DNA from 3 places in the Exiguobacterium sp. s11 genome. Region 2 is predicted to be linked to each of the others. Evidence: riboswitches for the same ligand, from Rfam matches in the RefSeq annotation. Region 2 holds a riboswitch; each other region holds the start of a gene.
What was found. Region 2 has a riboswitch for thiamine pyrophosphate ahead of tenA (thiaminase II). Riboswitches for the same ligand answer to the same signal wherever they lie in the genome.

Region 1 (11,087 bases), on a different contig from region 2:
AGACCGCTTTGAAGTAGAATCGTTTGATCGGATTCTTGTCGACGCACCTTGTTCAGGACTCGGTGTCATTCGAAGAAAACCAGATATCAAATGGACGAAACGCCCGGAACAACTCGAGCAACTCCCGAAAATTCAACGAGATATTCTGACATCTGTCTTACCACTCGTTAAAAAGGGTGGAACCTTCGTCTATTCGACTTGTACGATTGATCCGACCGAGAACGAGGATCAGACAGCGTTCATTCTCGATCAAGGATTTGAATTTGATACATCCTTTGCGGCACGGATGCCGGAATCCGTGCGACATCTGATTGGGGATCGAGCAGAACTCAAGTTGTTACCGACGACAGTCGGAACGGACGGCTTCTATATTGCCGCGTTTAAAAAACGAGAAGATTGACACGAACGGAGGACTGTCATGGAGTTAGCTCACCTTTCGACTACTGGGAAAGTCAGGACTAAAAATGAGGATACGGTATTACTCGTCGGGAACGCTGAACGTGGTCTTGCCGTCGTTGCGGACGGTATGGGAGGTCATGCTGCTGGCGATATCGCAAGTGCAATTGTTCGCGAGGTATTTGAAGCATCCTTTTCACTTATGCCAAATCGTCCGATGGAATTGTCTGAATGGATAGAACAACGTGTAGCCGAGGCAAATGCCCGGATTCTTCAGTTTTCAAAAGACGAGCAACTTGCCATCGTCGGAACGACCATTGCCTGCGTATGCTGGGTCGAGGAGTTGCTCGTCATCGGTCATGTTGGGGATAGCAGAGTCTATGCCCTTGAAGGTAAGGCGTTAAAACAATTGACGGATGATCATTCTTACGTCAACATGTTACGACAAATGGGGGAACTTTCGGATGAGGAAGTCGAAAATCATCCACGTAAGAATGTCATCACACGGTCGGTCGGCTCGAACGAAACAGTCGAAGTCGACATTCAAGTCAGAGATGCTCCAGACTATGACCTCGTCCTCGTCTGTAGTGACGGGTTGACCGATGAAGTGCCAGATGATGTCATCGAACAGATCATCTTACAGGATGAGCCGCTTGATGAGATCGTTGGACGATTGGTGAAAGAAGCGAATGCTCGAGGAGGCGCGGATAACATTACGATTGCCGCCATCCGGTTCAAAGAAAGAAAGAGGGTCTGAATATGCGATACGGAGATCAATTAAATGACCGCTACCGCATAGAACGGCTAGTTGGAAGTGGCGGGATGGCGAATGTCTATCAAGCCTATGATGAGATTTTAAAGCGTCATGTTGCCATTAAGATTTTACGGACTGAATTTTCGCATGACGAACAGTTCATTCGTCGATTCGAACGTGAAGCGCATGCTGCTACCAGCTTGAATCATCCAAACATCGTTGCCGTCTATGATGTAGGCGAAGAAGATGCCATCTATTACATCGTCATGGAGTATATCGATGGTATGACATTAAAAACATTTTGTGAAAATCAAGCATTACCTGTGCCGCAGGCCGTCGATATCATCGCTCAAATTTGTGATGCGATTGATCACGCCCATGCACACCGGATCATCCATCGCGATATCAAACCGCAAAACATGTTGATTCGAGAAGATGGTACCGTCAAAGTAACGGATTTCGGAATCGCTGTGGCGATGTCGAATGCGACGCTGACGCATACGATGTCCGTTCTTGGGTCCGTCCATTACTTTTCACCGGAACAAGCAAAAGGTAAATTTGCGGATGAGAAGTCGGATATCTATTCGCTTGGTGCTGTCTTATACGAACTCGTCACAGGACAAGTCCCGTTCGAAGGTGATTCACCGGTTGCGATCGCTTTAAAGCATCTGCAAGATACACCGCGTCGCCCATCCGTCTTGAATCCGAAAGTGCCGCAAGCACTCGAGAACTGTATCATGCAGGCGCTTGCAAAAGCACCGCATGACCGTCAACAGTCCGTCGCAGCGTTTAAGGCAGATATGGTGACGGCGTTGTCTGACGAACGGGCAAATGAAAGCATCCGTGGCGCAGAAGAGGATGAGATGGAAAAGACAATGGTTTTATCACCTGTCCAAGTGCCAGAAGAATCAAAAGCGGAACTAGAATCACCCGCCGTCGCAACTGTTCAACCGAAAACACCGGAAAAGAAAAAGAAAAAACGCTGGTGGATCATCCTCTTGTTACTCCTTTTACTGGGTGGGGCGGCTACGACGTTCGCGATGTGGCCGGATCCAACGGTCACCGTACCATCTGTCGTCAAGACGGATGGAGACGATGCGGAAACGAAGCTTGAGAAACTTGGATTTGTCGTCGAGACAACGGAACGGAGTAGCGATACGGTCGAAGAAGGCGATGTCATCAGTCAAACGCCTCGTGAAAAAGCACAGGTCAAGAAGGGCTCGACAGTCAATTTGGTCGTTTCTACTGGTAGTGCTCCGGTTGAGGTACCGGATGTGACGGATGAAGCTGAAAAAGAAGCAATTGCAACGCTAAAAGAAGCAGGATTCGCAAAAGTCGGAGTCGAGCGAGAGAAGTCGGATGAGATCGATCGAGGAAATGTGATTCGACAGTCAATTTCTGCTGGAACGGAGGTCATTGCGAAAGAACAAACGATTACGATTACTGTATCTGAGGGGACGTCTTCTTTCGAGTTGAAGGATTTGACGAATTTATCGAGTGATGAAGCAAAAGCTTATCTCGATAAAGTAGGATTAGACGGAACGTTCGAACAAGAATTTTCTAGCGATGTCAAACTCGATCAAGTCATCCGTCAGTTCCCGCAAGCTGGCGCACAAGTCGAGCCGAACGACTCCGTGACGGTCTTCATCTCTAAAGGTGAGGAAGAAAAAACAGTGACGGCGACGTTCCCTGAAAAGGTCGTCTATGATGCTGTTAGTGAAGATGAAGAAGAGGCTCCGCCGAAACAAGTCATCCGAATCGAGACGGAAGACGCGAAAGGGAAGCGGACCGTCATCGAGGAATCAATTGATCAAGATGAGACATTCGACGTGCCATTAACGATTGATCCGGGTGAAGAAGGCAAAATTACGATCTATAAAGACGATACGGTGTATCGTTCAAAAACCATCACGTACAATCAAGCAAAAGACGCACAATGAATGTGATAAAAAAGGAGTGCATAGGATGACGGAACAACGCATCGAAGAGAATCGAGAAGGAACGATCATACGCCTGCAGGGCGGCTTTTATGATGTCATGACACCAGAAGGAGAAGTTCGTTCACGAGCAAGAGGAAATTTCCGAAAACGCGGCATCAGTCCAGTCGTCGGAGATGAAGTCGTGCTTCATATCGAAAGTGAGACGGGATATATTCTCGAAGTGAAGGAGCGGGACAACTTTTTAGTACGCCCGCCTGTCGCGAATATCGATCAAGCGTTGCTTGTCGTCTCGGCGGCAGAACCTGATTTTTCAGCGCATCTACTCGACCGATTTCTCGTCTTGATCGAAGCGAAGGAAATCCAACCCGTCATCCTGTTAACGAAGATGGATTTACTTGACGAAGTCAAAGGACCGGCTGTCCGAGAGGCGATTGCCGCTTACCGGAAGATTGGGTATACGGTCATCGAGACATCAAGTGAGACGTTGACGGGTGTTGAGCAAGTCCGTCCGTTACTTGCTGGAAAAACGAGCGTTCTCGCCGGACAATCCGGTGTCGGGAAAAGTTCATTGCTCAATGCACTGGAGCCCTCTCTTGATTTAGAAACAAGTGCGATCTCGAAATCACTCGGACGCGGACGTCATACGACGCGCCATGTCACATTAATGCCGCTTGCCGAAGGATTGATTGCCGATACGCCAGGTTTCTCGAACCTCGATTTTCCGTATGATATGGAAATCGAGGATGTACGGTGGAGTTTTCCTGAGTTCGTCGCTGTACAAGATGATTGTAAATACCGAGGTTGCTTGCATTTGAATGAACCCGGTTGTGCCGTCAAGGAAGCCGTCGAAGCCCAAGAAATCATGTCCTCTCGTTATGAGAACTATGGTATGTTTATAGACGAAATCAAGAATCGAGCCCGGAGGTATTGAAGATGATTAAAATTGCACCATCGATCTTATCAGCAGATTTTGCGAATCTTGAGCGTGATGTCAAAGCAGTCGAAGCAGCAGGCGCGGACTATATCCATTTTGATGTCATGGACGGTCAGTTCGTACCGAACATCTCATTTGGATTACCTGTGCTTAGCAGCTTACGTCAAAAGACGGATATGATTCTCGATGTCCATTTGATGATTGACCAGCCAGAACGTTTCGTTGAAGATTTCGTCAAGGCAGGAGCTGACATCGTGACGTTCCACGTCGAAGCGACGAATCATGTCCATCGTGTCTTGCAACAAATCAAAGCAGCGGGCGCAAAGGCAGGAGTCGTCTTGAATCCCCATACGCCATTATCAACGATTGAACACGTCCTTGAGGATGTCGATATGGTTTTATTGATGACGGTCAATCCGGGCTTCGGTGGACAAGCCTTCATCGAGCGTGTCATGCCGAAACTCGCAGCACTTGCGCAAATGAAAGCAGATCGTGGTCTGACATTTGAAATCGAGATTGACGGTGGCGTCAATCCGGAAACGGCAAAGCTTTGCATCGATAACGGTGCGAACGTTCTCGTCGCAGGATCAGCAATCTACAATGCACCAGATTATGCGGAAGCGATCACTAGCATTCGTCAAGGGGCTGCCGTATAATAAGAACGAGAAAACGAAATATGATGACCGCAAGGGGTGTCGCTTGAAAAGCGGCTGAGAGGAGTCTTTTAGACTTTAACCCTTCGAACCTGTTCCGTTCAAACGGACGTAGGGATGTGGCGCACGCAGGCAGTACGGCGTTCGTCGTACTGCCTTTTTGCGTCCTCTCGTACAATGAAGGAGGAAAAATAGCATGAAACGGTTACAAATGATGATGGAAATCGCCATCTTCGCCAGTCTCGGAGTCGTCTTTGATTTACTGATTCCATTCAAAATGCCACAAGGAGGCTCAATCAGCTTAGCGATGTTACCGATCTTCGTCATGGCATTTCGCCACGGTGTCGTTGGAGGGGTTGTTACGGGAGCGCTTGTCGGTACGATTCAATTGATGTTCGCTCCACAAGTCTTGACGATCGTTCAACCGATGCTTGACTATACGATTGCGTATGGTGTCGTCGGATTAAGTGGTCTGTTCGCGCGTCAAGTCAGACTAGCCGCGCGCAATGGACAAAAGAAAAGCTTGATGGCGTTCGTTCTCCTGGCGACGTTATTAGGCGCAGGACTCCGTTATATCTGTCATGTCATCAGTGGAATCGTCTTTTTTGCCGAGTATGCCGAAGGTCCAGTCGTACCGTATTCATTGATTTATAACGCGACATACATGGTACCGTCTTACGTTCTTTGTGGTGTCGTTGCGGGTCTTTTATTCACGACTGCGCCACGCTTACTCCGTTATTCGGCACGAGGCGTCTGAGATGCGGGCGATTCTCGTCTGTGCCGGTCCGCGAGAAGAAGCGCCGGATTTACGGACGTTTTGTCAGCCAGGTGATTTTATCGTCGGTGTCGACGGTGGTGTTCAGACGATTGAATCGTTTGGGCTGACATGCGACCTGACGATTGGTGATTTTGATTCGCTTGGTTATGTACCAGAAGGGGCAATCGTTCATCCGGCCGAGAAAGATGAAACGGATCTCGAACTGGCACTTCGTACAGTCTCAGAGAAGAAACAGTTTGAGGATACCTTCATTATCGGGGCGACAGGTGGGCGGCTCGACATGACCGTCCAAAATGTATATTTATTGAAGCGATACCCAGAGGCACGACTCGTGACGAAACGAGAAGAGGTACGATACTTGGCTGAGGGAACGTATGCAGTCGAAGCAGGGAGCTATCATTATCTTTCGTTCATTCCACTCGTACCATCGACTTTAAGCTTATCCGGAGTCAAATATCCACTTGATGCACATCCAGTACCGGTCGGAGGTTCCTTGACCGTCAGTAATGAATGGTGTGCGTCAGAAGCGAAGGTAGAGCTCCATCAAGGAGAACTATTGATGATGCGGACGCTTAAGGAATAGCACAATCATAGGAAAGAGGCCGTGGATGATTCCGCGGCCTCTTTCTTATGAGATCATTCTTCGAGTTGAGAGGGAGCGACACGGATGTCGCTTTGTGCTGCTAGATGTTTTCCTTTGACGAAGAGATGATAGCTTCCCCACATAACGAGGAAGAATGGAACACCGATGTATAGGGCAATCCGTTGGTCCGCTTGAAACGCAAGACTAACGAGGACGACGACGTTTAACGTCAACGAAATCAGTGGTAACACCGGATAAAGCGGTGTCTTGAATTTCAATTCGGATAGATCATGTCCGTTTCGCAAGAACTGCCGACGAAATGCGAGTTGAGAAGCAGAGATCGAAATCCAACCGACTTGAGCACCGAGCCCGGCTAAGGACAAGAGCCAGATAAAGACGGTATCCTCTGCGAAAAAGGCTGTTAGAAGCGATAACATCGCAAACATCATCGTAAAGAGTAAGGCACGCATCGGCACACCTCTTGCATTGACGTACGATAATTTCTTTGAAATCATGCCTTCTTGCGACATCGCCCATAACATTCGCGTTGCAGCGTAAAGTCCCGAGTTTCCGACAGATAATAGTGCTGTCAAGACGACGATATTCATCAAATCAGCAGCATACGGGATGCCGATCGCATCAAAGACCATGATAAATGGACTGCTGACCCCTTCAGCCGTCTCATACGGAATTAATGCCCCAACGATCGTAATTGATAAGACAAAGAAGATGAACGTGCGCCAGACTGTATTCCGAATCGCTTTTGGAATCGATTTTTCAGGCGTGTCGGACTCCCCAGCCGCGACACCGATCAATTCCGTTCCCTGAAAAGCGAAGTTGACGGCAATCATCGTCGTCAAGACACCAAGAATCCCGTTTGGAAACCAACCATTTGCTGTGAAGTTCGCAAATAACGAGGTTGGGCGATCTGCTTCCATTGGTAACCAGCCGAACCAAGCAGCACCACCTAGAATGATGAAGAAAAGGATCGCGAGGACCTTCAAACTTGAGAACCAGAATTCGGCTTCACCGAATGCTTTGGCTGAGACGGCATTCAGACCGAACAGTAAGACCGTAAAGACGGTACACCAAACGACGACGGGTACGTTCGGGAACCAACGATCCATCAAACTACCAGCTGCCGTAATTTCGAGTGCCACCGTCACGGCCCAGCCGAGCCAATAAATCCAACCGACGGCAAAGCCGATTCCTGGTCCAATGAAGCGGGTCGTATAGGTCTGAAATGACCCCGAGACCGGCAGATAGACCGCTAATTCCCCTAGACATAACATCGTCAGATACATGATGGTCCCACCCACGATGTAACTGAGGACGGCCCCGAAAGGTCCTGCTTGTGAAATCGTTAACCCTGACCCTAGAAATAAGCCTGTTCCGATGATCCCGCCGAGTGAGATCATGAACAGGTGTCGACTCGTCATCTCTCGTTTGAGTTGCATGATGACTTCCCCCAATTCTTACAAAATAAAGTACGTTCCTATTGTAAGCGTTTTCAATAAAGGCGACAATTAGTTTATGAGAAAAATAAATGAGGGTATAAAAAAACCGGAAGGGAAGATTCCCATCCGGTGGTTGCGCCTTATACGCGTTCGACTTTACCTGATTTAAGAGCTCGAGCTGAAACCCAAACCTTTTTCGGCTTACCGTCGACGAGGATACGTACTTTTTGTACGTTGACTCCCCAAGTACGTTTTGTTTTGTTCAATGCGTGTGAACGGTTGTTACCCGACTTTGGCGATTTCCCAGTAACGTAGCATTTACGTGCCATGCGTTCCGCCTCCTTTTATGTTGTTTTGCGTTCGTCCTAATAGACACTTTGCTATCTTAGCATGGTGTCAGGGCGGTTGCAACATAAAAAAAGTAGCTGACAAGAAAAAAACTTGACAGACAACCTCGAAATTTAAAATAATGGATGAGGATGATGGTAAAAGTTCATTTGACCGCTACTATTTTTCACTTATTCATTGTATAGTCAGTACGGCGACTTTTCAATAGTAGGTCCTTATAGTAGAATTATGAGAAGAATACAATATTCAAAGGGGGCTACTCAGGTGGCGATCGAGATGAAAACGACCTATGGAAAGATTGATGTAGATAATGATGTCGTCGCGCAACTTGCGGGCGGCGCAGCAATGGAATGTTTTGGTGTCGTTGGTATGGCATCCCAGTCTCAAATCAAGGATGGTCTTGCAGAACTCTTAAAACGCGAGAACTTTGCACGCGGTGTCATCGTTCGACAGGCTTCAGAGCAGGTCCATATCGATATGCATATCATCGTAAGTTATGGAACGAAAATCTCAGAGGTGGCGAATAACGTACAGAGTCGCGTGAAATACACGCTCAGTCAGGCACTAGGTCTTGACGTGACATCTGTGAACATCTTTGTCCAAGGAGTCCGCTTGACGAATGTCTAAGGCGGGAATAGAGGAGGAAACTTTAGTGAGTGTAGATCGTTTAACAGGAGCGCAGTTAGTCAAGATGATTCAAAATGGCGCGGCGAATCTCTATCAAAACGCAGATTTCGTCGATTCATTGAACGTCTTCCCTGTGCCAGATGGTGATACGGGAACGAACATGAATTTGACGATGACTTCAGGTGCAAAAGAAGCAGGTAAATCAACTTCGGATTCTGTATCGGAAGTCGCGAACGTCTTCGCACGTGGATTATTGATGGGAGCACGCGGAAACTCTGGCGTCATCTTAAGCCAACTGTTCCGTGGATTCTCGAAATCAATCGAAGGTAAGACAACGATTGATACGAAGGAATTCGCAGATGCGTTGCAAAAAGGTGTCGATACAGCATACAAAGCAGTCATGAAACCGGTTGAAGGAACAATTTTGACGGTTGCCCGTGAAACAGCGGTCGCTGCTATCGCACAATCTGAGACGACGACGGATTTCTTAGAGTTGATGCGTCAACTCGTCGAAGCTTCGAAAGTATCGCTCGACGGAACACCAGAACTTCTTCCGGTATTAAAAGAAGTCGGCGTCGTTGACTCTGGTGGTCAAGGTCTCGTTTGTATCTATGAAGGATTCCTCGCAACACTCGAAGGAAAAGAACTCGACAAACCGCATGCGCCTGTCATGGAAGCACTCGTCGAAGCAGAGCATCATAAAACGGCTCAAAGCTTCATGTCGACAGAAGAAATCCATTACGGTTACTGTACGGAAATCATGGTTCGTTTCCAAGATGACAAGCTTGCGAATGCACCGTTCAGCGAAGAAGACTTCCGGAACGAATTAGCGGAATTCGGTGATTCGTTGCTCGTCGTCGCGGATGAAGAACTGTTGAAAGTTCACGTCCACGTTGAAACACCAGGAGAAGTCATCACAAAAGGACAACGTTTCGGTGAACTCGTCGCTGTTAAGATTGAAAACATGCGTCAACAACACTCGACGATCCTTGAAGAAGAAGGAGCGAACCAAGTTACTCCAGTCGCTGCACCGAAGGCAAAAGCGAAAGCAGCCCTCGTGACAGTCGCAATGGGTGAAGGAATCAGCGAACTCTTTAAATCACTCGGTGTCAGTGTCGTCATCGAAGGCGGACAAACGATGAACCCGTCGACGGAAGATATCGTTAAGGCGATCGAGGATGCACACGCTGAACACGTTTATGTCTATCCAAACAACTCAAACATCATCATGGCCGCTGAACAAGCAGCATCTGTTGCGAATTGTGGTGTGACGGTCGTGAAATCAAAAACAGTCCCACAAGGTTTAGCAGCAACAATCGTCTATAATCCAGAAGCGACTGTCGAAGAGAACGAAGCGCATATGGCAGATGCGATTGCAGCCGTTAAGTCGGGACAAGTCACATATGCCGTACGTGATACGAACATCGATGGTGTAGAAATCAAGAAAGACGACCATATGGCGATTGCTGAAAAACAAATCGTCGCTACGGACGCTTCAAGTCTTGGTGCAGTCAAGAAACTCGTCGATACACTCGTCACGGAGGACGACGAAATCATCACGGTTCTTTATGGTGAAGGCGTTTCGACAGAAGAAGTCGACGACCTCGTTGCGTACATCGAATCGGTTAATCCGGATGCTGAAGTGGAAGTCCACGACGGCAAACAACCACTTTATTCGTACATTTTAAGCGTCGAATAAAACCATCATACTGAAAAAGGGCGACTAGCCTTTTCACGAATCCCACCATCTGCGATAATAGAGGTGGGATTTCGTTTGTTTCATAGAGAGGGGAAAAGAGATGAAATATCGTAGCGTCTTTGACATCATCGGACCAGTCATGGTTGGTCCATCGAGCTCGCATACAGCGGGAGCTGCACGGATCGGATTGATGGCGGGTAAATTATTCGGGGAAACACCTACTGTCATTCACATCACGTTTTACGGTTCATTCGCGGATACGTATCGTGGACATGGAACGGACGTCGCCATCATCGGCGGTGTTCTCGGATACGATACGTTTGACGACCGAATTCCGCAATCGATCGATATCGCGAAGTCAAAAGGGATTGAGATTCATTTCGAGACGAGTGAGGCGTTGACGGATCATCCGAATACGGCTCGTGTCCATTTGACGAATGGAGTAGAAGAGTTTGAATTGGTCGGTATTTCAATTGGTGGGGGAACGATTGAAATCACGGAATTAAATGGTGTACCGCTTCGTTTGTCCGGTGGGGGACCGGCACTCGTCGTCTTGCACCATGACCGCTTTGGTGCGATTGCAGCCGTGACGAGCATTTTGGCTGATTACGAAATCAACATCGGGCATATGGAAGTGTCACGTCATGAAAAAGGAAAACAAGCACTCATGGCAATTGAGATTGATGACCGGATAACGGCAGAAGTATTGGAAGAAATCGATCGGTTACCTCAAGTCGAGCGTGCCGTCATGATGGGAGAGTGAAGACATGTTTAAATCCGTAAAAGAACTCGTCGCCATCGCGACGGAACGAAATATTCCGATTTCGGAAGTCATGATCGAGCAAGAGATGACGGTTCGTCATTTAGAGCGAGATGAAGTCTATGCGATGATGGAACGAAACCTACAAGTGATGGAAG
Region 2 (11,087 bases):
GAATCGACACAGAGAAACACGCAGCGACGATGACAAAAGGAGAGGTCGGTGTCTTGCATGGCTCGATGATGTATCTCTTACAGGATGCGCATGGTCAAGTACAAGAAGCGCACTCGATCTCAGCTGGACTCGATTACCCGGGTGTCGGACCGGAGCATAGCTTGCTAAAAGATATCGGTCGCGTCCAGTATGAAGCGGTGACCGATGAACAAGCACTCGAAGCACTTCAGCTGTTGAGCCGCAAGGAGGGAATCATCCCGGCACTTGAGTCGGCACACGCGATTGCCTACGCGACTCAACTCGCGGCAGAGATGGACAAAGAAGAAATTCTCGTCATCTGCTTATCAGGACGGGGCGACAAAGACGTCGTCACTGTCAGAAACGCACTAAAGGGGGAAGCATGATGCGATTAGAGACAGCCATTCGTACCGTTACGAGCAAAGGGGAGAAAGCCTTCATTCCGTATGTCATGGGGGGAGATGGAGGAATCGATCAACTCCCGGAAATCCTGTCGTTTCTCGCTGAATCCGGAGCGACAGCGATTGAAGTCGGTGTCCCGTTTTCGGATCCTGTCGCTGACGGTCCAGTCATTCAAGAAGCGGGACTTCGGGCACTAGAAGCGAACGTTGGACTGAAGGATGTCCTCGAGGCAGTTCGCGTTGCTCGTCAGACCGTCGATGTTCCGGTCGTCTTGATGACGTACTTGAATCCGATTTTCCGCTACGGATTAACGGCGTTTCTAGCGACATGTCGCGAAGTCGGGGTCGACGGACTGATTATTCCTGATTTGCCGCTTGAGCAGAGCGAACAGTTCTTCGAACAAGAAGATAAGTCGGACATCGCGCTCGTCCAGCTCGTCTCCTTGACGAGTCCGATGGAGCGGATTCAAAAGATTGCCGATAAAAGTGAAGGATTCCTCTATGCGGTCACGGTCAACGGAACGACAGGTGGACAGACGACGTTTGATACAGCGCTTGAAGACCACTTAGCGAACGTCGCAGCAAACAGTCCAGTACCTGTACTTGCCGGATTCGGGATTAGTACACCGGAACATGTCAAACAACTGAGCAGACCAGTCTCGGGGGTCATCGTCGGCAGTAAAATCGTCGATTTACTCCATCAGAACGATCGAGAAACAATTCAACAGTTGATGGCAGCACGTCTTGCGGCGACGCCGTCGCATTAATAAAAAGGACCTGACTCAAAAGTCAGTCTCTACAAAGATAAGGGTGGCAGAATGATGATTTGCCACCCTTATCTCGTAACAAAAAGAATGACGCGTCACACACCACTCTTACAGGAACAGGCGCATTTATGCGCTGTTAGAGACGAACAAGACCCGCTTTTCTGCTTGAATGAAGCAGGAAAGATGGCTTGTGTCTCGCCTGAGGAAAGGGTGTGAAAAGACGCGTCATTCTTTTTTTGAGTCAGCTTCTTTTTCATATAGATGTCACTGTTGAACGAGCGACTTCTGCAAGTTGGTATACAGTGGTTCGAATCCGAGTTCCTCATAAAACGTTGCGGCACGGTCGTTGACCGCCCAGACGTTCAATCGAACCGCAGCAACACCTCGCTCGAGCGCGAGTTCTTCTGCCGCCTGCATCAACTGGCGACCAATTCCGAATGAACGATGGGATGAGGTGACACCGACGTCAGTGATGTTCAAGATCCGGACAGGCGTGAATCGATTGGCTGCTGGCGCAGTCCACTTGCCGAACAAGTAACCAACGAGTGTATCTCCGTCAAGCGCTGTCAGACAGAGGTGTTGTTCTGCTTCCACCATCTGACTTAAAGACTCCAGCGTGTACGGTGTCGTTACATCTGGATGAAAGTGAGGCGATAATCGTTTATGATGCTCGAACGTCTCTGCCGTCAGTGCAAGCAGGACAGGGAGGTCTGAAGTACGGCTCGTGCGAATCATCAAGTAATCACTCCGGTCATCGATTTTGTTTGAGTACTTCGGCGACGAGTCCCGATACATACGGACTACCACGATCTTCTTTTTCGACCGATTCAATCATGATGGCAACGAGAAGATCTTTTTTGTCGTTATCGTAACCGACGAAGAAGCCATTCTCTTTTCCATCGGTTTCGCCTGCCTTTTTCAATTCTGCCGTACCGGTCTTACCGGCAACATCGACTTCCTTGATATCGGCCGGGAGCGTATAACCGTTATGGACAACGTCATAAAGATCATCGCGAATCATCTTCGCGTCTTTTGCATCCAGCAGATCCTTTTTAAAGACTTGCTTCGTTTTTTCCTCTTGTAAAAGGGTCGGACGATAGATTGTTCCGTCAGTCAGGAAAATTTCATACATCGACGCTAGATGTAGAATGTTCGTCAGCATCTGTCCTTGTCCGTAGGACGTATCCATCAGCTGTCCATCTGAAGCAATCGTCCCGTCGTTTGAGATTTGAGAAGCGCGTAACGGATACGCAAACGGTAGCTTCTCTCCGTAGCCGAGGGCTTCAAGTCCAGACGTGAACGCCTTCGTTCCGACCTGTTCGAGTGTGGAGCGGGCGAAATAGATGTTGTCTGAATAAACGAGCGCATTGTGCAGATTAACGGGTGCTGGCGTCTCGTGAATCCGCGTGACGTTAAAACCATCGATCTTATTTTTCAGTCCATTGATTGTATAGGCTTTTTCCGGGTCGAGTGTTCCACTCTTTAAACCAACCGCGGCCGTTAGGGGTTTTTGAGTCGAACCGGGTGCGAAAGCACTCGTGAATCGGTTCAACAATGGTTGATCCGGATCCTGCGTCAATTCATCGAGTCGCGCTTGCGAGATCCCTGACATGAATTCAGAAGGATCAAAGCCAGGGGAGCTGAGTAAGACATGTGTCTCACCAGTCCGCGGATCGATTGCCGATGCCGTTCCTGGATCTTCTTTCATCGTGTCATACGTCTTTTTCTGAAGCGTAGCATCAATCGTCAACGGGATGTCCTCACCATCCGACGGTTTCGTTTCAGCGACGGTGACGCTTGATCCGTCTTTCTTTTGTAGAATGATCGAAGCTCCGGCTTTACCGCGTAAGCGATCATCAAGGACTTGTTCGAGACCCCGTTTCCCAATCTGTTCGCCAGCTTGGATTTTATTTTTCGATTCTTTAATCTCGTCTGCTGTCGCCGAACCGATATAACCGATCAAGTGTGAAGCGGCCTTCCCGAGTGGATATGTTCGGACTTCCGTCTCTTTAACGCTGATACCTGGAATGTCACGCAATTTCGCAACCGTTGCTTCGTCGGTCAGTGTTTTGAGCGGAACGAATTGTCCGTCCTTGACCCAACTTGCTTTTAAGGAATCTTCGACCGATGAGGTCGGGCGATCGAGCAACTCGGCAACTTGTGCGACATCTTTAAGTTGTCCTGCAGTTGCGCCGACAGCATATCCTTTACCAGAGGTCGCGAGCGGTTTATCGTTCGCATCAAGTAAATCACCGCGTTTGCCTTCTACGGTTTGTAACTGAACTTTATCTTCTTTCTTAAAGTCTTTTAGAACAAACGAAGAGTCCCAGTCAATGAACCAGTTTTCCGTTTCTCCTTGTTTCTCGAATGTTAACGGGACTTGTTTATCATAAGCAACGGCTCCTGCAACCGTATCAAAGGAGATTTGTACGGGAAGGGACGCTTTTTCGTCATCCGTTGCTTCCTCTGCTTTTTTTCGCTCGACGGATAACTTTTTGATATCAAGTGTTTTCGACAACTGTTTTGTCCGGTCGATGAATTCTTTTTTACCATATTCTTTTTTAGTAGCCGTACTCGCGTACGTATACATTTTATCGTAATCTTGTTTTTCCCAAAGTTTGATGTAGGCATCAAGACGTTCTTCAGGTGTCGGCTGATCTTGACATCCGGCAAGTAACGTCACACCAAACGTCGCTGATAAAAGAAGAGGGATCGTTCGTTTCATGGGTTTCGCCTCCGTTGTGGATTAGACTCATAATCATACCGTACCACTCCTGTCAGGAGATTTCATCTGAAACACAAAACCGGACTTCTCATGGAGAGAAGTCCGGTGAATCAAGCTTAGTTGAAGTAATTGAGTGGATTGACACTGTTTGCAGCAGACGTTCCGCTGTAGACGTATGGACCACGATGCATTTCGAAGTGGAGATGCGCACCGAATGCGTTACCTGTCGCACCAATCGTACCGATTTTCGATCCTTTAGCAATCGTTTGTCCGACTGAGACAGAGCGACTGTTCAAGTGTGCATATACTGTCGTGTACTGGATACCGTTCACCGTATGTGTCATCATGACATGATTTCCGTATGCGCCGTAATAACGGGATGTGATGACTTTACCGGCAGCCGATGCATAGACAGGTGTGCCTGTTGGAGCGCCGATATCGATGCCGTTATGGAACGTATAACCGTAAACGCCACTCGCAGCACCATATCCTTGCGTGATTGGACCACTTGCTGGACGTGAGAAACCAGTCGTTGCTTTTGACGAAGTCGTCGTACTGTACTTTTTAACATATGTAGAAGAAACATAGCGTGATGCGCCGCCGTACGAAATTTTCGTCCATGAACCGGAAACACCGAGATAATTGAATGTCTGTCCTGTATTGACGCTACCGACGATTTTATAAGCCGTTGATGGACCTGTACGGACACGAAGCCCGTCCGCTGTGACCTTTACCTTATATGTCGTTGCAGCTTCAACTTTCGAAGCACTCGTTGTTGCAAAACCTGAAACTACCAAAGCTGTCATTGTCATTGTTGTAAGTAAACGTTTCATTGAGTGTATTTCCTCCTTAAAAATCTGAAGCGACAGAACTGATCATTACAAAATTGTAAGATTTTATGTATATTTATTTTAGGGAATGATTTTTCGCCTGAGATGATTATAGCATCGTCAATAACACAAAAATATTTCAAATGTATTTCAAAATTATGCGTTATTAACATATATTGTAATGGATTAATAAGTAAAAAAGAACTGACGAAGAGTCAGTTCTTTTTTCTATGAAACCTATACTGTTATTCAATGGAAGAGGGTGAAAACACAGTTAAATGTTGCGGGAGTACCTCGACAGTCACGGGAACATGACCTGCTGTATCTCCATCGGCATTAATCGGCAGTTCTTCTTTCGAGCGAATTTCGACACGTGTCGTCGTGAAGTGTTCGATTTGATCGGCTTTTGATAATCCACCCGTGATAAGTTTAGGTAATGCTTGGAGCGCATCAAAGAATCCAAGCTTCGTAATGATGAACCCATGTAGCAGTCCATCATCGACCTTTGCGTCTTCTGCAAAGGATTCGAACCCACCAACGGAATTCGTCAAGGCGATAATCAACAAGTGTGCTTCTCCATCGAATTGTTTCTCAGCGGAATGGATTTCAATCGGATAGGGACTATGATCCTTGAAGGCTTTTAGACCTTCAATGAAATAAGCGACCGATCCGAGTGACGTTTTTTGTTCGACACTGACCTCCTCAACGGCTTCTGCAATCAGACCAACAGCGATGACGTTCATGAAGTAATGGTCATCATATTTACCGATATCGAGCGGTCGGGCAGGGGCATCAGCTAGAATCTGGATCGCCTCTTCGGGATCCGTCGGGATGTGTAATGCGCGCGATAAGTCATTGACCGTTCCGAGTGGGACGATCCCGAGTGTTGGCCGATGCGGTTGCTCGGCGATTCCGGTGATGACTTCATTGACCGTTCCGTCACCTCCCATGGCGATGACCGCGTCGTAATTAGACTGGGCGGCATGACGCGCGAATTCCGTCGCATCGTGTTCTTTTTCCGTAAACCGGACGTCGACGGTTTCAAAGCGAGTAGCAAGCGTCTCTTCAGCGAGCGTCGCGTGTTTTTTTCCGAGTTCTTTTCCAGAAGACGGGTTGATGATCAACATGGCTTGAGACAAGATGGATTCCTCCTTTGACGTATCTGTTCCTATTTTCCCGAGTCAAAGGAGGACTAATCATGTTAGTTCAAGTTTCTAGAATTAAGCGCTCATACAAACCTTCAATTTTTTGTAACAATGCTTCTTTTTTCATCTCGACCGTCATCCATTCTTCTTCCTCGGATACATGAGAGAGAATGGCATCAAGATGTACGACTTGAAATTCTAGCTCTTCAATTTGTTGATCGATGGACTGTTCTTTCGCAGGCGCATTCGAACGCTTTGAAATACTCGATTTCTTCTCATGATTTATTTGAGGTGGTGTGGCACGAACGGCTTGTCGTTTCTCCACTGCGTAAGCATAGCTTCCAGCATACGAAGTAATTTGGCGGTCAAGCCAAATGATTCTCGAGAAAAGACGATTCAAGAAATAGCGATCATGTGAGACGGCAATCAATGTACCAGAAAAATTCTCGAGTGCTTCTTCGAGTGTCTCTCTTGATTCAATATCTAAATGATTCGTCGGCTCATCGAGAATCAAGACGTTAATCGACGAATGAACGAGGACGGCGAGTTGCAATCGCACACGTTCGCCTCCGCTCAGTGACAAAATGGACCGAAAGACAGTTGGTCCAAAGAACAGGAACCGGGCAAGGATATGGCGGGCTTCCGCTTCTGGAACGGCAATCCGGTCTCTAAACCAGTCGATTAACCGCGCGTCCTCTTCGAAATGGGCATGCTGGGACAGGAAACCGATCCGATTCGATGGTCCACGCGTGAGTGTGCCTGCGTCTGGTGATAATTCGTCAAGCAGCAGTGAGAGCAACGTCGATTTCCCGCTTCCATTCGTTCCGACGATCGCGATCCGATCCTGTGCCATGATCTCGAACGAAACGTTATCAAAAATGTGGCGGGTTCCGTAAGAAAACGAGAGTTCTTCAGCGCGAAAGACGACTTGGCTCGAGTGATCGGTAGAAGAAAAAGAGACGTCAGCGGTTTTGGCTTCGAGTTGTGGTCGTTTAATCCGTTCGATCCGCTCGAGTGCCCGTTCCATCGATTTTGCTTTACGGAATAATTTCTCACTCGGTGGAGATGCTTCGTTTGCCCATTGCCGGAGTCGACGAATCGCTTCCTTCATTTTCTTTATTTTTTTCTGTTGCTCTTGGTAGGCGTGGAACTGTTCCATCAAGCGACGTTCTCGTTCGACGACGAACGCGCTGTAGTTCCCTATATAGGCTGTCAGTTCACCGTCTTCGAGTTCAACGATCGAGGTGACGACGGCGTCTAAGAAGACCCGGTCGTGAGAGACGAGCAGGATGGTCCCTGTATAGTCCCGTAAGAACTGCTCCAGCCATTCCACGGCAGCTAAATCGAGATGGTTCGTCGGTTCATCAAGAATGAGTAGATTTGGCTCCATGAGTAACATGCGACCGAGACAAATCTTCGTCTGTTCACCACCGCTCAACTGGTGGAAAGGACGAGTGAGTAACGGACGAAGGTGTAACCCGTTCACCATGCGCTCGATCTTCGAGTCGAGTAGATAGCCATCCTTTTGTTCGAACGCATTCGTCGCTTCCGCATATCGTGCGAGTAACGCATCAAGATTCTCTGGTGCTGTCGCCATCATTTGCTCCAACTGTTGCATCCGAGAACGGATCGCGAGGATGTCTTCAAACGCTGTCCAAAGGACGTCGAGTCCGGTCATCGTCTCACTATATACAGGAAGTTGTTCTAAATAGCCGATCGTCAAACCGCTCTTTTGATAGATGACACCACCGTCCGGTTGCTCAAGGCGAGCAAGCAAGCGGAGTAATGTCGTTTTACCACTCCCGTTTCGTCCAATCAGACCGACACGGTCGTGTTCGTTTAAGAAGAGGGAAACATCCGTTAAAATTGTCTCGCCTCCGAATTGTTTGGTCAGGTGTTGAATGTCGCAAATCATCATAGTAAGTTGATCCTTTCGCGCGCATCAAAAAAAGGAGAGCGCAAACAGCACTCTCCCTATCGTGTGAAAGATGCGCTTTGCTGTATTTTTCAATCATGAAGTTCTAAAAAAGGGCAGACGGGTGCCTTAGAACGCCATTCCATGAAAAATCGCGCGCAACAGATACAATTGTTCCATCAACCAGTGTTTGCACGCGGCAAAGTCCATCTTTTCACACCACCTTTCGTTTCAGATACATCTAGTTTACTATTTTTTTGTCAGTTACGGAAGTCTGAATTATTTGAACACACCTGCGATTGAACTGAAGAAGTCACTGAGTCCATCGAATAGTTTAGCAAAAAACCCTTTCGTTTCTTCTGATGTTGCGAAGGCATGGATGTCTTGTCCCGCATTTTTGAGTCCACTTTCGATTTGTCCCCAGTTGATGTTCGCTTGCTCCATTTGATTGAATAGATTCGTCAACCGGTCCATTTGTGCGTCAGACAACTGGATATTGTTATTTTGAATGACTTGGACGATCAAGTTTTCGATCTCGACTTTGGTTTCCGGTTTTTGATTGGCGATCTCAGCCTTGATCTCATTCATCAAGTCAGCGACTTTATCCGTGCCGACCGTTTTTCCAACGTCTGATGTGACCAATAATTCTTGCTGTGCTAAATCCTTGCGTTCGTCACTTAACTTTATCCCGGTTTCAGCGGAAGTTTGATCGTACGCCTTCATTATTCCTGTCAGTGCCGATGTCCCGGTCACCTTGTAAGGGGAAGTAATCGTGATGTCGGCATCTTTGACACCCGCTGTGACGAGAGCGTTGAGATACATATCCTTCGTCACCCATGTGATGTTTTCCGTCGAGACGGAGAGTCCATCTCCTTTTTCCGTCAGTTCGATTTTAGCCGACGAATACATGTTGCCGCCTTTTTGCGACTGTGGGATGTTTTTCCCGAGATATTTTTCCTCGTCAGCAGAAGTGGCGATGATCGGTGTGATGCCTTCCGGTGCATTGAGACGTGAAAGCACCCATGCTTTATCTTTTGCGCCGAGCGACTCCCCGAGTGTGACGATCGTCTTATCGACGACTTGTTCGGCGGATGCGGCTGTTGGGAGTAATAAAGCAGAAGCGATAACGGCTGATGCCATGATTTTTGTTGGTGTATGCATAATGAAATCCTCCAATTGTAAGTAACAGAATGAATTATAGTATCAGGTACTAAATTTAGTGTACGGGAACGATGTCTGTTCGGAATCGGTCTGCAGATGGAGACGATATCCGTCTTCTGACACTCCATAGTATAGCGAAAAGGAGACAACTTGACTTCCGTTTTCAGCATGCTATAGTGAATTTGAATCGAATAATGACCACTAGGGGAGTCGGTAGACCGACTGAGACGAACGAAGACGTTCGGACCCTTTGAACCTGATTAAGTTCGTACTTACGGAGGGAAGTGGCGTCAAGTCTTGTTCTTCTTGCGCCATGCCCGTGTGTTTCGGGGTGGTGTTTTTTCGTTTCATAACTAAACGAGGAGGATGAGATCATGACGTTCACACAAGAAATCAAACAAGCGGCACAAGCGTATTGGGATAGTAGTTTTACGCACCCATTCGTACAAGGAATCGGGGAGGGGACGTTACCGCTCTCGAAATTTCGGCATTACGTCATGCAGGATGCCTATTACTTAAAACATTTTGCGAAGATTCAAGCGAAGGCAGCATCAAAAGCAGACGACTTCGCGACGATCGCGACACTTGCCGAACATGCGACTTCGACTTATGAGGCAGAGTTGAGCTTACATCAATCATTTTTTGAGCCGCTCGGTATTACGGCAGCAGACCTTGAAGCATTTGAACCGGCACCGACAGCATATGCGTATGTCTCGCACATGCATCATGCGAGTGAAGGAACGCTCGGTGAGACGATTGCTGCCATCTTGCCATGTTACTGGTTGTATTATGAAGTCGGACAGCAATTACTGACGTGTACTCCGGAAGAAAAAATCTATCAGCAATGGATCGACACGTATAGCTCGGAATGGTTTGAAAAGGTCGTCTTTGAACAGATTGCACGGCTTGATGCGCTGGCGGAGCAAGCGAGCCCGACGGAACGCGAGCGGATGAAACGTCATTTCGTGACGAGTTGTTACTATGAGTTACTCTTCTGGCACATGGGGTGGACGGAAGAGACATTTGCGTCAGTTTACGAAACGATTCCAGCACGAGCGGTATCTTCTTGAATCACTAGATGGTAGAATTAGGAATACCATTTAGTGAGAGTAGGGATTGGAATGGAAATCATCGTGATCGCACTTGTGATCAGTGCAGCATATGCTGTACAACGAATGCTTGGTAGAGTCAAAGTAAGATTTCTTGGATACATCATTCCGATATTAATCGTGTTATCCGGTATATCCGCTTCGACACGTAACTTTAAGGTAGCGTATAGCATGGGGAGCTACATTTCTGCTGTTCTTGTCATCGTCGTCTATGCACTACTGACTTATTGGTTATACCGCGTCTACCATCGTGCGAAAGAAGAAGCTGAATATCCGTATCAATCACTAAAAGACCGAGGCATCCTTTAAGGAGCTTCGGTCTTTTGGTGTATCACGTCATCATTTTTTCCAGTTTTTAAAGCCGTCACCGAATTCGAGATGCAGTTGATCGGTAAAGACACCGTTCTGAAAGACCGGCACATCAACCGGTAAAGTGCCTTGCGGTTTGAACGTTCCGAAGATCGCTCGGATACCTGCAGGCAGGTTCGGTCCCGCTGATTTTAGATTGCCTGCTTCGGAGTCTGGACCGTTTGGATCGCCTTTGAAGCCATAGACGAGGACGTGTGCCGGTGCGTCCGGTTGAACGGCGACATCGTATGGGTTACGGAGACTGAGCAGGACGGATGGTGTATCCGTTTGTTTCACATAGCGGAAGATCGAAGCCGGAATCGCTTGTTCTGGTGCAGTAGGTAGTAGTTTAGCACTCGTGTTGACGTTGGAACCGACGATGATGTAATCTGCTGCATCGAGTTGCGCCCGTAATGTCGGGTTTTGGTCGAGCGGTAGCGTAGTAGCCGAGTAATTCGCTGTCGTCACGTGCCAGTTCCGATTCTTCGGTAGGGAAGCGATCGTCTTTTTCATGCTGTCCGTTTGATCCGCCGCAGGAGCGATCACAAGAACGTTAGCATTCTTTTTCGGTTTGAATGGTAAGGTCCGCTGATCATTTTTCACGAGTGTAACCGCGGCTTCCGTCATCGCACGTTCTTTTGCTTTATGCTCGGGACTGCCGACGATTT
Region 3 (11,087 bases), 250 kb from region 2:
CGACATGACGATCGGCGTACCGATCGCAAAGGAGATGGCAAATGCCGAGACGAGCGTACCGGCTGTTGCGATCGTGATATCAAGGGCTGAGGAGATTTCAGCGAGGATCCCGACGATGACGAATTCGCTTGTTCCGAGTACGAACGTCAGGAGCGACAACGTGGCGATCAAGAGCCAATCGCGTCGACTTAAACGAGTAGTAGGTGACATGGATGATTCCTCAATTCTAGCGCTTGCGCGCGAAACTATGAGTAACAGGATAGCATGAAACGATTTCGCCGGGTATCGCAAAGCGAGATTTCGGGAAAAGAACCATTATTCAAAATAGCGTGTGAATTTCCAGGCGTACTGTTTTTTGCGTATACTACAGAAGAAGACTACTTATAAAGGAGTGGAAACGATGCAAGCGACAGTGACATGGAACAAACAGATGGGGTTTAGTGGACAGACGGAATCAGGGCATCACCTGGCGATGGATGCAGCACCCGAAAACGGGGGTGAAAACCAAGCACCGCGACCAACTGAACTACTGCTACATGCCGTTGCCGGCTGTACCGGAATTGATATCGTTTCGATCTTAGAGAAGATGCGCTTGACGATCACCCATTTCGAAATGGATATCGAAGGAGAACGGGCAGAGGACCATCCGCGGCGTTTTACGTCGATCTCGATTCATTACCGGCTCGAAGGTGATCTCCCGGAAGATAAGGTCCGTCGCGCCATCTCGTTATCAAAGGATAAATATTGTTCGGTCTCGCAATCCCTGAACGCTGAGATTTCCGTCTATTATTCGATCAATGGTGTGCGGAGCGAGGATCCTTTGTGAAGAAAGTAGTGCTGATCGGTTGCCTGTTGCTTGCAGGGTGTGCGCAGGAGACGACGGAACCAACGAAATCATCACAACCGGAAGCGAAACAACCGACAGAAGAAAAGAAACCGAAGCCTGAGCCGACGAAGGAAGAACGACAACAAGCACAACTAAAGCAACAATTGGCAGCGATGTCGACGTCAGAAAAAATCGATCAACTGCTCTTTATCGGAGTCGCCGGCACGGAACTTTCAGCAGCTGACCGGAAATTGTTACAGACGCATGCAATTGGCGGGGTCTTATTGCTCGGCGGAAACATTACGTCGGAAGAGCAACTCTTGACGTTCACGCGTGCGATTCAAGAGACGAACCAAAAAACGTATGCCTTCGTCGGGATTGATGAAGAAGGTGGACGCGTCAGCCGGGTACCGGATCAACGATTACGGTTACCGACGAGTCAACGGATAGCGCAAGGAGCAGATGAAGTGAAAATGGAAGACGTCGGACGTACGCTCGGTCATTTGTCACAATTTTATGGTTTCAACATGGACTTCGCGCCGGTCCTTGACGTCAACAGTAATCCGAACAATCCGATCATCGGCGACCGTGCGTTAAGTGCTGATCCGAATACCGTCGCGACGCTTGGTACGGCCCTGATGCACGGGATGCAGGAGACGGGAACGATTCCGGTCGTCAAACATTTTCCCGGTCACGGCAATACGAGTGTCGATTCCCATGTCGGGCTACCGAAAGTGACGGCATCAAAGGAAGAATTGAAGCGGACGGAGCTGTTACCTTTCCAAGAAGCGATTCAAGAGGGCGCCGAGATGGTGATGGTCGCCCATATTCTCTATCCCGCGTATGACGATACGAATCCGTCCTCGCTCTCAAAGCCGATCTTGACTGACCTCTTGCGTCAACAACTCGGATTCAACGGTGTCATCATCACGGATGATCTCGTCATGGGGGCGATCACGAAACAATATGGTCTCGCAGAAGCGGCACGTCAGTCGCTCGTCAATGGAGCTGATATGGCGATGTTTTCAGAGGCAGGTGCTTACGCAAAAGTTCATGCTGAAGTGATGCAAGCCGTCAAAGACAAAACGCTGACGCCGGAGATGCTCGATGCTAAAGTAATGCGCATCCTGAAGCTAAAGCAGACGTATGCCGACAGCCAAGAGCAACAGCGACCGACGAAATCGGAGCTGATTCAGCAAGTGGAAGCGCTCAACTAGGACTAGCGAAGCAAAGCGACTCATGCTAGACTAATGGGGCAAGCCAATTAAACACGAAAAGACACTAGGGGAGTCTCCCAGCAGACTGAGACGGAAGTATCCGGACCCTTTGAACCTGATCTAGTTCGTACTAGCGGAGGGAAGTGGCTCGAAACCTTAGATATCCTTAGCGCTTCAGCGCATTTTCGGACCACTCCCTTCAACATCGGGAGTGGTCCTTTTTCGTATGGAAAGGAAGAACATGATGCGTCTACATCTGATTTCGACGGGATCCATCCATCCGCTTGATGAAATAAAGACTTTTCAATCGCTTCAACCTTATACGGATCAGCTACATCTACGTGAACCGAACTTGTCAGCAGCAGAATTACTTGATCTGATTGAAGCACTCCTTGGGCATGGTTATTCGCCTGATCAGTTAACGGTTCATGACCGGGTCGATGTCGCCCATGTCGCCGGCATCGGTGTGCAGTTGACGCGCCGGTCCTTGCGTGTCCGTGATGTGCGACGTCATTTTCCGGACCTCGTCATCGGGAAATCCGTTCATTCACTGGCAGAGGCACTGGCAGCAGAAGCGGAAGGAGCCGACCGACTGCTGTACGGTCATATATATCCGACAGCGTCGAAGCCGGACGTGCCACCACGAGGGATCGACGCATTAAAGCAAGTCGTCACCTTCACGACGAAACCAGTCATTGCGATCGGTGGGATTACACCAGAATGCATGCCTGAAATCGCAGCGACCGGTGCAACCGGAATCGCTGTCTTATCGGGTATTCTCGGTCAATCGGATCCACTCGCCGCCATCAGGCGTTACCAGGGGGTTCGCGTATGACGGATCACATCATCATCGGCGGCGGAGTCATCGGGTTGACGCTTGCTTACGGTCTCGCCTGTCAGAATGAATCCGTCGTCGTCTTAGAACGTGGAACATGCGGACGAGGAACGAGCCGCGCAGCTGCCGGGATGCTTGCGACGGACATCGAGCTGAGAGCAGAATTGCATGCACTTGCCGCGCGAAGTCGTCGTCTGTATCCACTGCTTGCACGTCGACTCGAGCGAGAAACAGGCATCGATTGTGGATACCGGGAACAACCGTTTTTGTTAAAACGTAAAGGACGCGAGCATCTGTTTCCAGCTGTCGGTCAAATCGATCCACGACGACTGACGACTGCATTGATGTATGCCTTACACGCACGTGGCATATCGATTGAAGAACAGGTAGATGTCACACGCATCGAAGAGAACGATGACTTCATTAGGATCGAATCGAATGCGGGAATCTGGACCGGACGAACGGTGACGGTCGCTGCCGGACGCGGGTCGCAAGCCTTGCTCGATACAGCTGGTATTTCGATCGCGACATATGGGGTCAAAGGAGAATGTCTCGCAGTCTGTCTCGCGGGTCAGCCGTTACGCTCGATCCTGTTTGACGACGCTGTCTACCTTGTGCCAAAAGCAGACGGACGAATTTTGATCGGTGCGACCGAACTGCCGCACGACGAGACGGTCGGTGTCAGTGTCGCTGGGATCATGTCACTGCTTCAAGCAGCAGAACGACTGTATCCACCGATTCGTGACGGGGTCATCGAAGAAGTCTGGTCCGGTGTACGACCGCAAACGGTGTCCGGCTTGCCATATATCGGAGTCACCGATTCATCCCGTCGGATCTTCCTAGCGACAGGGCATCATCGGCATGGCATATTACTCGCACCAGCGACAGCGGAAGTCTTGGTAAATACATTACGCTTGATTCAGAAGGAGGAAGTCCGATGAACATTACGATTAACGGCAATGACCACACGATCGAACAGATTAAAACGATTGAGGACATGCTCACGCAACTCGGCTTAGGGGAAAAGCTCGTCATCGTCGAACAGAATCGACAAATCATTGATCGTACGGTGTACGGTCAGACGGTCGTTCGGGACAATGACACATTTGAAATCGTTCATTTCGTAGGAGGAGGATAAACATGCTGAAAATTGGAGAAAAGACATTTGAATCACGATTATTACTCGGAACAGGGAAATATACGGATGCTACGGTACAGCAGAAAGCGATCGATGCGTCCGCTTCACAAATCTTGACGTTCGCCGTCCGTCGGCTCGACATCTTTGACAAACAACAAGCGAATTTTTTGGAGTCGCTTGATTTAGCGAAGTACGATTTACTGCCGAACACGGCCGGTGCGAAGACGGCGGAGGAAGCTGTTCGGCTTGCGAAGCTTGCGCGGGCATCCGGTATGTGCGACATGGTTAAGGTCGAAGTGATCGGTTGCGATAAGACGTTACTACCGGACCCGATCGAGACGTTGCGGGCTTCTGAAGAATTACTTAAAGAAGGCTTCATCGTCTTACCGTATACGTCGGACGACGTCGTCCTTGCACGACGACTCGAAGAACTCGGTTGTCACGCCATCATGCCGGCGGCGTCACCGATCGGCTCCGGACAAGGTATTCTCAATCCGCTCCATTTGCAATTCATCATCGAGCAGACGACGGTCCCGGTCATCGTCGACGCCGGGATCGGTTCACCGACCGACGTCGCCTATGCGATGGAACTGGGTGCGGATGGTGTCTTATTGAACTCAGCTGTCGCTCATGCCCAAGATCCGGTCAAGATGGCGCGTGCGTTGCGACTAGCTGTCGAAGCAGGGCGCCTCGGTTACGAAGCGGGACGTATCGAGAAGAAACAATATGCGGTCGCGAGTAGTCCAACGAGTGGATTGATTCGATGAACCGTTACTCACGGCAAACTCGATTTCAACCGATCGGGGAAGCGGGACAAGCACGCTTGGCATCAGCGAAGGTACTGATCATCGGCATGGGAGCGCTCGGAACGGCGTCGGCAGAGCAACTCGCCCGCGCCGGTGTCGGTGTCGTTCGAATCGTCGACCGCGATTATGTCGAGTGGAGTAATCTACAACGACAACAGCTTTATACCGAGGACGATGCGCGTCACATCGTACCAAAAGCGATTGCCGCAAAAGCACGGCTTGAAGCGATTAATTCGACAGTGACGATCGAAGCGCATGTAGTAGACGTCGACCGGGCAGCGCTGACGTGGCTTCTCGATGATATCGATTTGATCATCGACGCAACGGACAATTTCGATATTCGCTTGATAATGAACGACATGGCGTTGATGCGTTCGATTCCGTGGATTTATGGTGGCTGCGTTGGCAGTTATGGGATCACGTTCACCGTCCGTCCCGGAGAGACGCCGTGTCTGCATTGTCTGCTCGATCAATTACCGCGTGATCAGGAGACGTGTGATACGGCGGGAATCATCGGACCAGCTGTACAGATGGTTGCTTCCTTGCAGGTGACAGAAGCATTGAAGTGGTTGAGCGGAAAGACGGACGCCATGCGGACGCGCTTGCTTGCGTTTGATGTCTGGTCGAATACGTTTCAACAAATTAACGTCCAGTCACTGAAGCAAATGGAGTGCCCGTCGTGCGGCATCGAACCGTCCTATCCTTACTTATCGGATCAAACGGTTCATTTCACGGCACTGTGCGGTCGGGATGCCGTTCAAATCCGGGGAGACGGACAGCGGGATCTGGAACAGTTGAAACAACGTCTCCAGCCGGTCGCTGCGATTTCCGCCCATAATCCATATTTGCTGGCGTTTACGACGGACGAACATCGGATGGTCGCTTTCCGAGATGGACGTGTTCTGATTCATGGCGAGGCGGATCTCGTTAAAGCGAAGCGGCTCTATCATGCCTATTTCGGCTAACGTTCACAAAACATTAAAAACTAATTTTAAATATATATGTTTTAAATGTTTGAAAAACAGGTAAATAAGACTTCAGACGTAAATCGGTCTACAAGTTTTGAACGTGAAGAGGAGTGATTCAGATGAAACAAGAATTCGATCCAATCAAGGATCAAGCACAGACGGAAGACGCCCAAGCAGTTGTTCAGCAAGCCAACTGGAATCCGGATCGGTACCGGACGAACTTGAACCCATTCTATCTGTCACCTTGTAGTGTCGAACGTAGAGAAGACGTGCATCAGGATGCATCGAAAATTCTCGAAGTCGAGACGTCGTCGCCCCTCCAACAACTTTTTGAACACAATCAAGCAACGCATAAATCAGAACAATCGGGCAAAAAATTCAAGACAGGCATCGTTGTCGGTGTCGGTGCGATCATCGGCGGATCGGTTTCTGTGATTCGTTCCGTTCAACGCTTTAGAAAACAACGGACGAAATAACACATTCGTCGCAAGAGTGAAAAAAGCAGGAGGCATTCGCCTTCTGCTTTTTTGTATATCCCCTCAATCTACAAGTAAAATGAGGGCGATATGTGTTCATTTTTTTATGAAATCAAAAATCATGAACCGGTTACGTTATCGAATACAGCAGATTTACCGTTTAAATAGACATCGATGATTTCATGCTTAGAATCTAATGTTAATTTAAAGACATGTTGTTTCATTTTCTTACTAGTATCGTTAGATTCGTCCAATTTTAGTTTCACTGTATCTTCTTTTGATTCGAGATCAGTAGTAATTGTTTTCTTTGTGTTATAGACAATATAGGCGATATCATCTTTCGTGTTAATCAATTGCAAAGTAGAGTCAGGATTAATTTTCATTTGTACATCGTTAGGTATTGTCTGTAACTCAGTCAAACTGAGTTACAGACTCGTTGATGCTACAGGCAGATAATAAAGTACATAACAGAGCTAACAATATAAGTTTTTTCACGTTTTACCTCCTCATATTTCAATGGATGATCCATAACGATTAAAGTTTACGAGAGTCCTGACATGATTCAATTATTACTTGAGTTATAACGACACTAGCTTAACACAAAATACATTTATTGGATATTGAGAGTGACCGGAAGTAAGGTTTTTCAAAACATCAAAATTTCGTCAGATTTGTTTGAGCATCGTATAAATCACCTAAGAAATTCAGGTGAAAGATAACGCATAGTGCTTCTCTTCAATAATAAAAAGTATAATTTTTATTTCTTCAAATTCATTGTTGAGTCGCTAAGAAATATGATGACTCCTGCTTTTTGTGTTCCAAACGGATGTTCGTCGCAGAACGACCGCTTGCATGCTACACTTAAGCTACTATATTCAAAAAGTGAGTGTGATGAAGATGAAATGGATACATACTGCCGATTGGCATCTCGGCAAAATCGTTCATGGCGAGTCGATGCTCGAGAACCAGCGGGCGGTCTTAGCGGATTTTTTGACACTCGTCGACCGCGAACAACCGGATGCGATCGTCATTGCAGGTGACTTGTACGACCGCGCTGTACCACCAACGGAAGCCGTCGAACTGCTTGACGAGACGCTCGCTGCCTTGATTCTCGATCGAGACATCCCGGTCGTTGCGATCAGCGGAAATCACGATTCGGCCGAACGGTTAAGTTTCGGAACGACGTTACTCCAACGGGCCGGACTGCATCTCGTCGGAAAACTAACGCCGGTCATTACTCCGGTCACGATTAAAGGAGTGTCGTTCTATCCAGTGCCATTTGCCGATCCTGCGACCGTTCGGTACGTGTACAAGGACGAAACGATCAAGACACATGATGATGCGATGCGGACGATCCTTGCCGGGTGTAGTCCGGACGGACCGAGTGTCCTCGTCGGTCATGCCTTTGTGATCGGTGGACTCGAGACGGATTCGGAGCGGCAATTGTCCGTCGGAACGGCAGGACAGGTCAGTGCGAGTCAGTTTGCACCGTTTACGTATACGGCACTCGGTCATTTGCACAATCCGCTTGCGATTCAATCCGAGACGGTTCGCTACAGCGGATCGCTCTTGAAATATTCATTCTCGGAAGCCCATCATGTCAAAGGAGTCGATGTGTTGACGTTGAACGATGCGGGTACGTTCGATCGTCGGTTCGAACCACTTGCACCAAAACGTGATTTACGGGAACTGACTGGAAGTCTCACTGAACTGACAGATTCGGCATTCGTCGCGACACAAGACACGGACGATTACTTAAAGATCAACCTAACGGACGGTGAAGCCTTGATGGATCCGATGGGCAAGCTGAAGAAAATCTATCCGAACATCCTGCACCTCGAGCGAATCGGATTCGTCCGCGAGAGTACGCGGGCAGTCAAGGCGTCGCGTGAACAAGTCAAGGATGCATCCGTTGCGGATCTATTCAGTGAGTTCTATGAAGCAGTCCGTGAGAAGAAACCGACGGAAGCGATGCAAGCCGTCCTGAAGGAGGAAGCGACATGCGCCCAGAACGACTGACATTACGTGCCTTTGGACCGTTTGCTGGTGAAGAGACGATTGATTTCACGGCACTTGCCGGACGGACGATGTTCGTCATCTCCGGGAATACCGGAGCAGGAAAAACGACGATCTTTGACGCATTGACGTTCGCCCTGTATGGCGAGACGTCTGGCGGCGAACGGGAAATGAGCGAACTGCGAAGTCATTTTGCCGTGCCCGAGCAAAAGACAGAAGTTGAACTGGAGTTTACGCTGAAAGGGGAACGGTACCGGATCATCCGCCAACCGAGTCAACCGCATCCGGTCAATAAAACGGGCTACTCGCATGAAGCGGAGCTCGCTCGGTTCGACGGAACGACGTGGAAACCGCTCGCGGTCAAGATTCCGGAAATCAAGCAACGGGTTCAAGAGCTGATTCAGCTCGACCATAAACAGTTTTCGCAAATTCTCCTGTTGCCGCAAAATAAGTTCCGCGAACTGTTGATGGCAGAGTCAAAAGACAAACTCCAGATTCTCAAACAGCTGTTTAAGACGGAACACTATGGTGAGTTCCAGCAACGTTTGCACCGACAAGCGCTCAATCTTGCGGCACGCATCAAGGAAACGAAGACGAAGCAATGGGCCAAGCTTGAGGAACTACCTGTGCAAGCGAACTGGAGTGAACTGACGGAAGGCGACATCCGGTTACGGATGGAAGCGTTGACGACCGAACGGGACGAGTGGTTAACGGCTGCACGTAAAGCTGAAGTAGAGACCCGTGCGATTGTCGAGAAGAAAACGACGCAATTGCAACAAGGCGAGCAACTCGAAGCGGTTTTCCAAGAGCAGGAGCGACTTCAACAGACGGAACAGTTACTACTGGATCGCCTACCGGAAATCAAACAGATGCAAGAAGAAGCAATGGCGGCTGAACGCGCTCAAATCGTCGCACCGATCTATGACCAGTGGCAACAGGATCAAGAACAATTGACGCAACTCACGCATCGAAAACAGGAAACTGAACAGCACATCGCTCGCTTGAAAGAGCAACAAGAGGTCGTTCAAGCAAAAGTGGATCGATTGCTAGCGGAGGAACCACAGATCGAGCAACTCAGTCGTCGCCTCGAAAAGATTCAAGAAGAACGCGAACGGTTGGAAGCAGAAACGGCTTTACGACAACAACAGCAACAACTAATCGAACGTTCGAAGCTTCTGGACCCAGAGCCATTACGGAAGCAACTCGAACAAGCACGGACGGAGCGTAAGACTGTTCAAGAACAACTGCATCCATTGCAAAACATCGGAGCAGAGCGCTTAAAGGTGCAAGAACGGCGCTTCATCCTGCAACAGTTGGCGACGAAGATGGCGGAACATGACAAATTGGAAGCAGAACGGCAACAGCTGATTGTCCGCGGCAAAAGCGTTCGGGATCAAAAAGAGGCAGCAGCGCGCCAATACGAAGAAGCGCGCATATACGAACGGGAACAACTGGCTGCTGAACTTGCCAAAGGATTGACAGACGGGACGGCTTGCCCAGTCTGCGGCAGTACGTCGCATCCACAGCATGCTGTCGCCGTCGTAAAGGAACTATCCGTCGATGTAGCGCAACAGCGGTTCCTAGAAGCCCAACAAGCGCATCAAGAGTTACAAGCCTCGTACCGAACGGTTGCCGAACGTCTCGGACAACTGACGACCGATATTCAAAAGACGAGTGAAAACGAGTCATCTCATGCAGATGTTTCAGCACAGCTTCGGGAAGTCGAACAGACGGAAGCCCGATTAGCGTCAGCACAGATGGAAAAAGCGCGTCTTGAGACTCGCCTGCAACAACTCGAGCAATCCATGGATCAGCTACAACTGAAAATCGATGCAATGATCAAAGACCGGACCGGCATTGAATCGGAATTGGCACACTTGTCGGGTCGTCTGAGTCAATCAGGAGAGTCCGAGAAATCGCTACCAGCACTCCGTGAGGAACAACAACAGGCAGAAACACGTATCGAGCAGTTCAAACAAGTCAAACAGCAACAGTTACGCGAGAAGGAACAGCTTGATCGTGACTTTGCGGAACACCAAGGTCGATTCCGTCAATTGACGGAGGCATCTGCTGAACAAAACGACCGATTAACGAACCGCGAAAACGAATTACACGCAGTCCTGACAGAAGAAATGTTTCTGACGATCGAAGCCTTCCGTGAAGCGAGACGGTCTCGTGACGAACTCCGTCAACTCCAAGAACGTTTAGAACAAGACCGTTTAGCGCGGCAGGAATTAAAGTTGAAACAGGAACAAGCCCGCTTGAAGACGGAAGGTCAAGTGCGTCCAGACCTTGAACAGTTGCGGATGGATGTGAAGACGTCGTCGCTCGAACTGACGGAGCAGACCGACCGACGTGTCGGGCTTGAGAAGGAACGTGCACACATCGATCAATTGATCGCGGCTTGGGAGAACTTGCAACGCCAGATTGAAGACGAGGATGCGAGATACGGGGTCATCGGTGAACTCGCTCGCGTTGGTGTCGGGGAGAATGCGCAACGGATGACGTTCGAGACGTATGTCCAGACGGCATACTTCGATGAAATATTGTTCGCCGCAAACCGGCATCTGCACGAGATGACCTCTGGTCGTTTCCAGCTCGAACGGAAAACGGAGGCGGGAAAAGGACTCAAGAAATACGGGCTTGATTTAAATGTCTTTGACGCATACACGTCGCAAACACGACACGTCAAGACGTTATCCGGTGGCGAAAGCTTCAAAGCATCCCTTGCGCTTGCGCTCGGACTGTCGGAAGTCGTGCAAGAAGCCAGCGGTGGGGTATCACTTGAGACGATGTTCATCGATG

Region 1: another riboswitch for thiamine pyrophosphate. It lies ahead of thiT (energy-coupled thiamine transporter ThiT); the one in region 2 lies ahead of tenA (thiaminase II).
Region 3: another riboswitch for thiamine pyrophosphate. It lies ahead of KNQ12_RS10300 (thiamine phosphate synthase); the one in region 2 lies ahead of tenA (thiaminase II).

The regions. Positions count from the first base shown of each region.
Region 1 covers NZ_JACSNF010000001.1:576,673-587,759, reverse strand. The annotation lists gene rsmB (16S rRNA (cytosine(967)-C(5))-methyltransferase RsmB) at 1-400, shown strand, start outside; gene KNQ12_RS03370 (Stp1/IreP family PP2C-type Ser/Thr phosphatase) at 419-1,153, shown strand; gene pknB (Stk1 family PASTA domain-containing Ser/Thr kinase) at 1,156-3,090, shown strand; gene rsgA (ribosome small subunit-dependent GTPase A) at 3,116-4,021, shown strand; gene rpe (ribulose-phosphate 3-epimerase) at 4,024-4,680, shown strand; TPP riboswitch at 4,703-4,812, shown strand; gene thiT (energy-coupled thiamine transporter ThiT) at 4,874-5,434, shown strand; gene KNQ12_RS03345 (thiamine diphosphokinase) at 5,436-6,038, shown strand; gene KNQ12_RS03340 (amino acid permease) at 6,092-7,495, opposite strand; gene rpmB (50S ribosomal protein L28) at 7,636-7,824, opposite strand; gene KNQ12_RS03330 (Asp23/Gls24 family envelope stress response protein) at 8,108-8,470, shown strand; gene KNQ12_RS03325 (DAK2 domain-containing protein) at 8,496-10,169, shown strand; gene sdaAB (L-serine ammonia-lyase, iron-sulfur-dependent subunit beta) at 10,270-10,932, shown strand; gene sdaAA (L-serine ammonia-lyase, iron-sulfur-dependent, subunit alpha) at 10,937-11,087, shown strand, end outside.
Region 2 covers NZ_JACSNF010000002.1:272,259-283,345, forward strand. The annotation lists gene trpB (tryptophan synthase subunit beta) at 1-404, shown strand, start outside; gene trpA (tryptophan synthase subunit alpha) at 404-1,186, shown strand; gene KNQ12_RS09045 (GNAT family N-acetyltransferase) at 1,451-1,921, opposite strand; gene KNQ12_RS09050 (penicillin-binding transpeptidase domain-containing protein) at 1,938-3,911, opposite strand; gene KNQ12_RS09055 (M23 family metallopeptidase) at 4,028-4,744, opposite strand; gene KNQ12_RS09060 (diacylglycerol/lipid kinase family protein) at 4,987-5,880, opposite strand; gene abc-f (ribosomal protection-like ABC-F family protein) at 5,948-7,801, opposite strand; gene KNQ12_RS09070 (DUF1002 domain-containing protein) at 8,081-8,962, opposite strand; TPP riboswitch at 9,156-9,262, shown strand; gene tenA (thiaminase II) at 9,337-10,032, shown strand; gene KNQ12_RS09080 (hypothetical protein) at 10,084-10,380, shown strand; gene KNQ12_RS09085 (glycoside hydrolase family 3 protein) at 10,411-11,087, opposite strand, start outside.
Region 3 covers NZ_JACSNF010000002.1:519,653-530,739, forward strand. The annotation lists gene KNQ12_RS10285 (MFS transporter) at 1-210, opposite strand, end outside; gene KNQ12_RS10290 (OsmC family protein) at 401-826, shown strand; gene nagZ (beta-N-acetylhexosaminidase) at 823-2,043, shown strand; TPP riboswitch at 2,100-2,202, shown strand; gene KNQ12_RS10300 (thiamine phosphate synthase) at 2,285-2,878, shown strand; gene KNQ12_RS10305 (FAD-dependent oxidoreductase) at 2,875-3,819, shown strand; gene thiS (sulfur carrier protein ThiS) at 3,816-4,016, shown strand; gene KNQ12_RS10315 (thiazole synthase) at 4,019-4,783, shown strand; gene KNQ12_RS10320 (ThiF family adenylyltransferase) at 4,780-5,787, shown strand; gene KNQ12_RS10325 (hypothetical protein) at 5,910-6,266, shown strand; gene KNQ12_RS10330 (hypothetical protein) at 6,386-6,685, opposite strand; gene KNQ12_RS10335 (exonuclease SbcCD subunit D) at 7,164-8,285, shown strand; gene KNQ12_RS10340 (SbcC/MukB-like Walker B domain-containing protein) at 8,267-11,087, shown strand, end outside.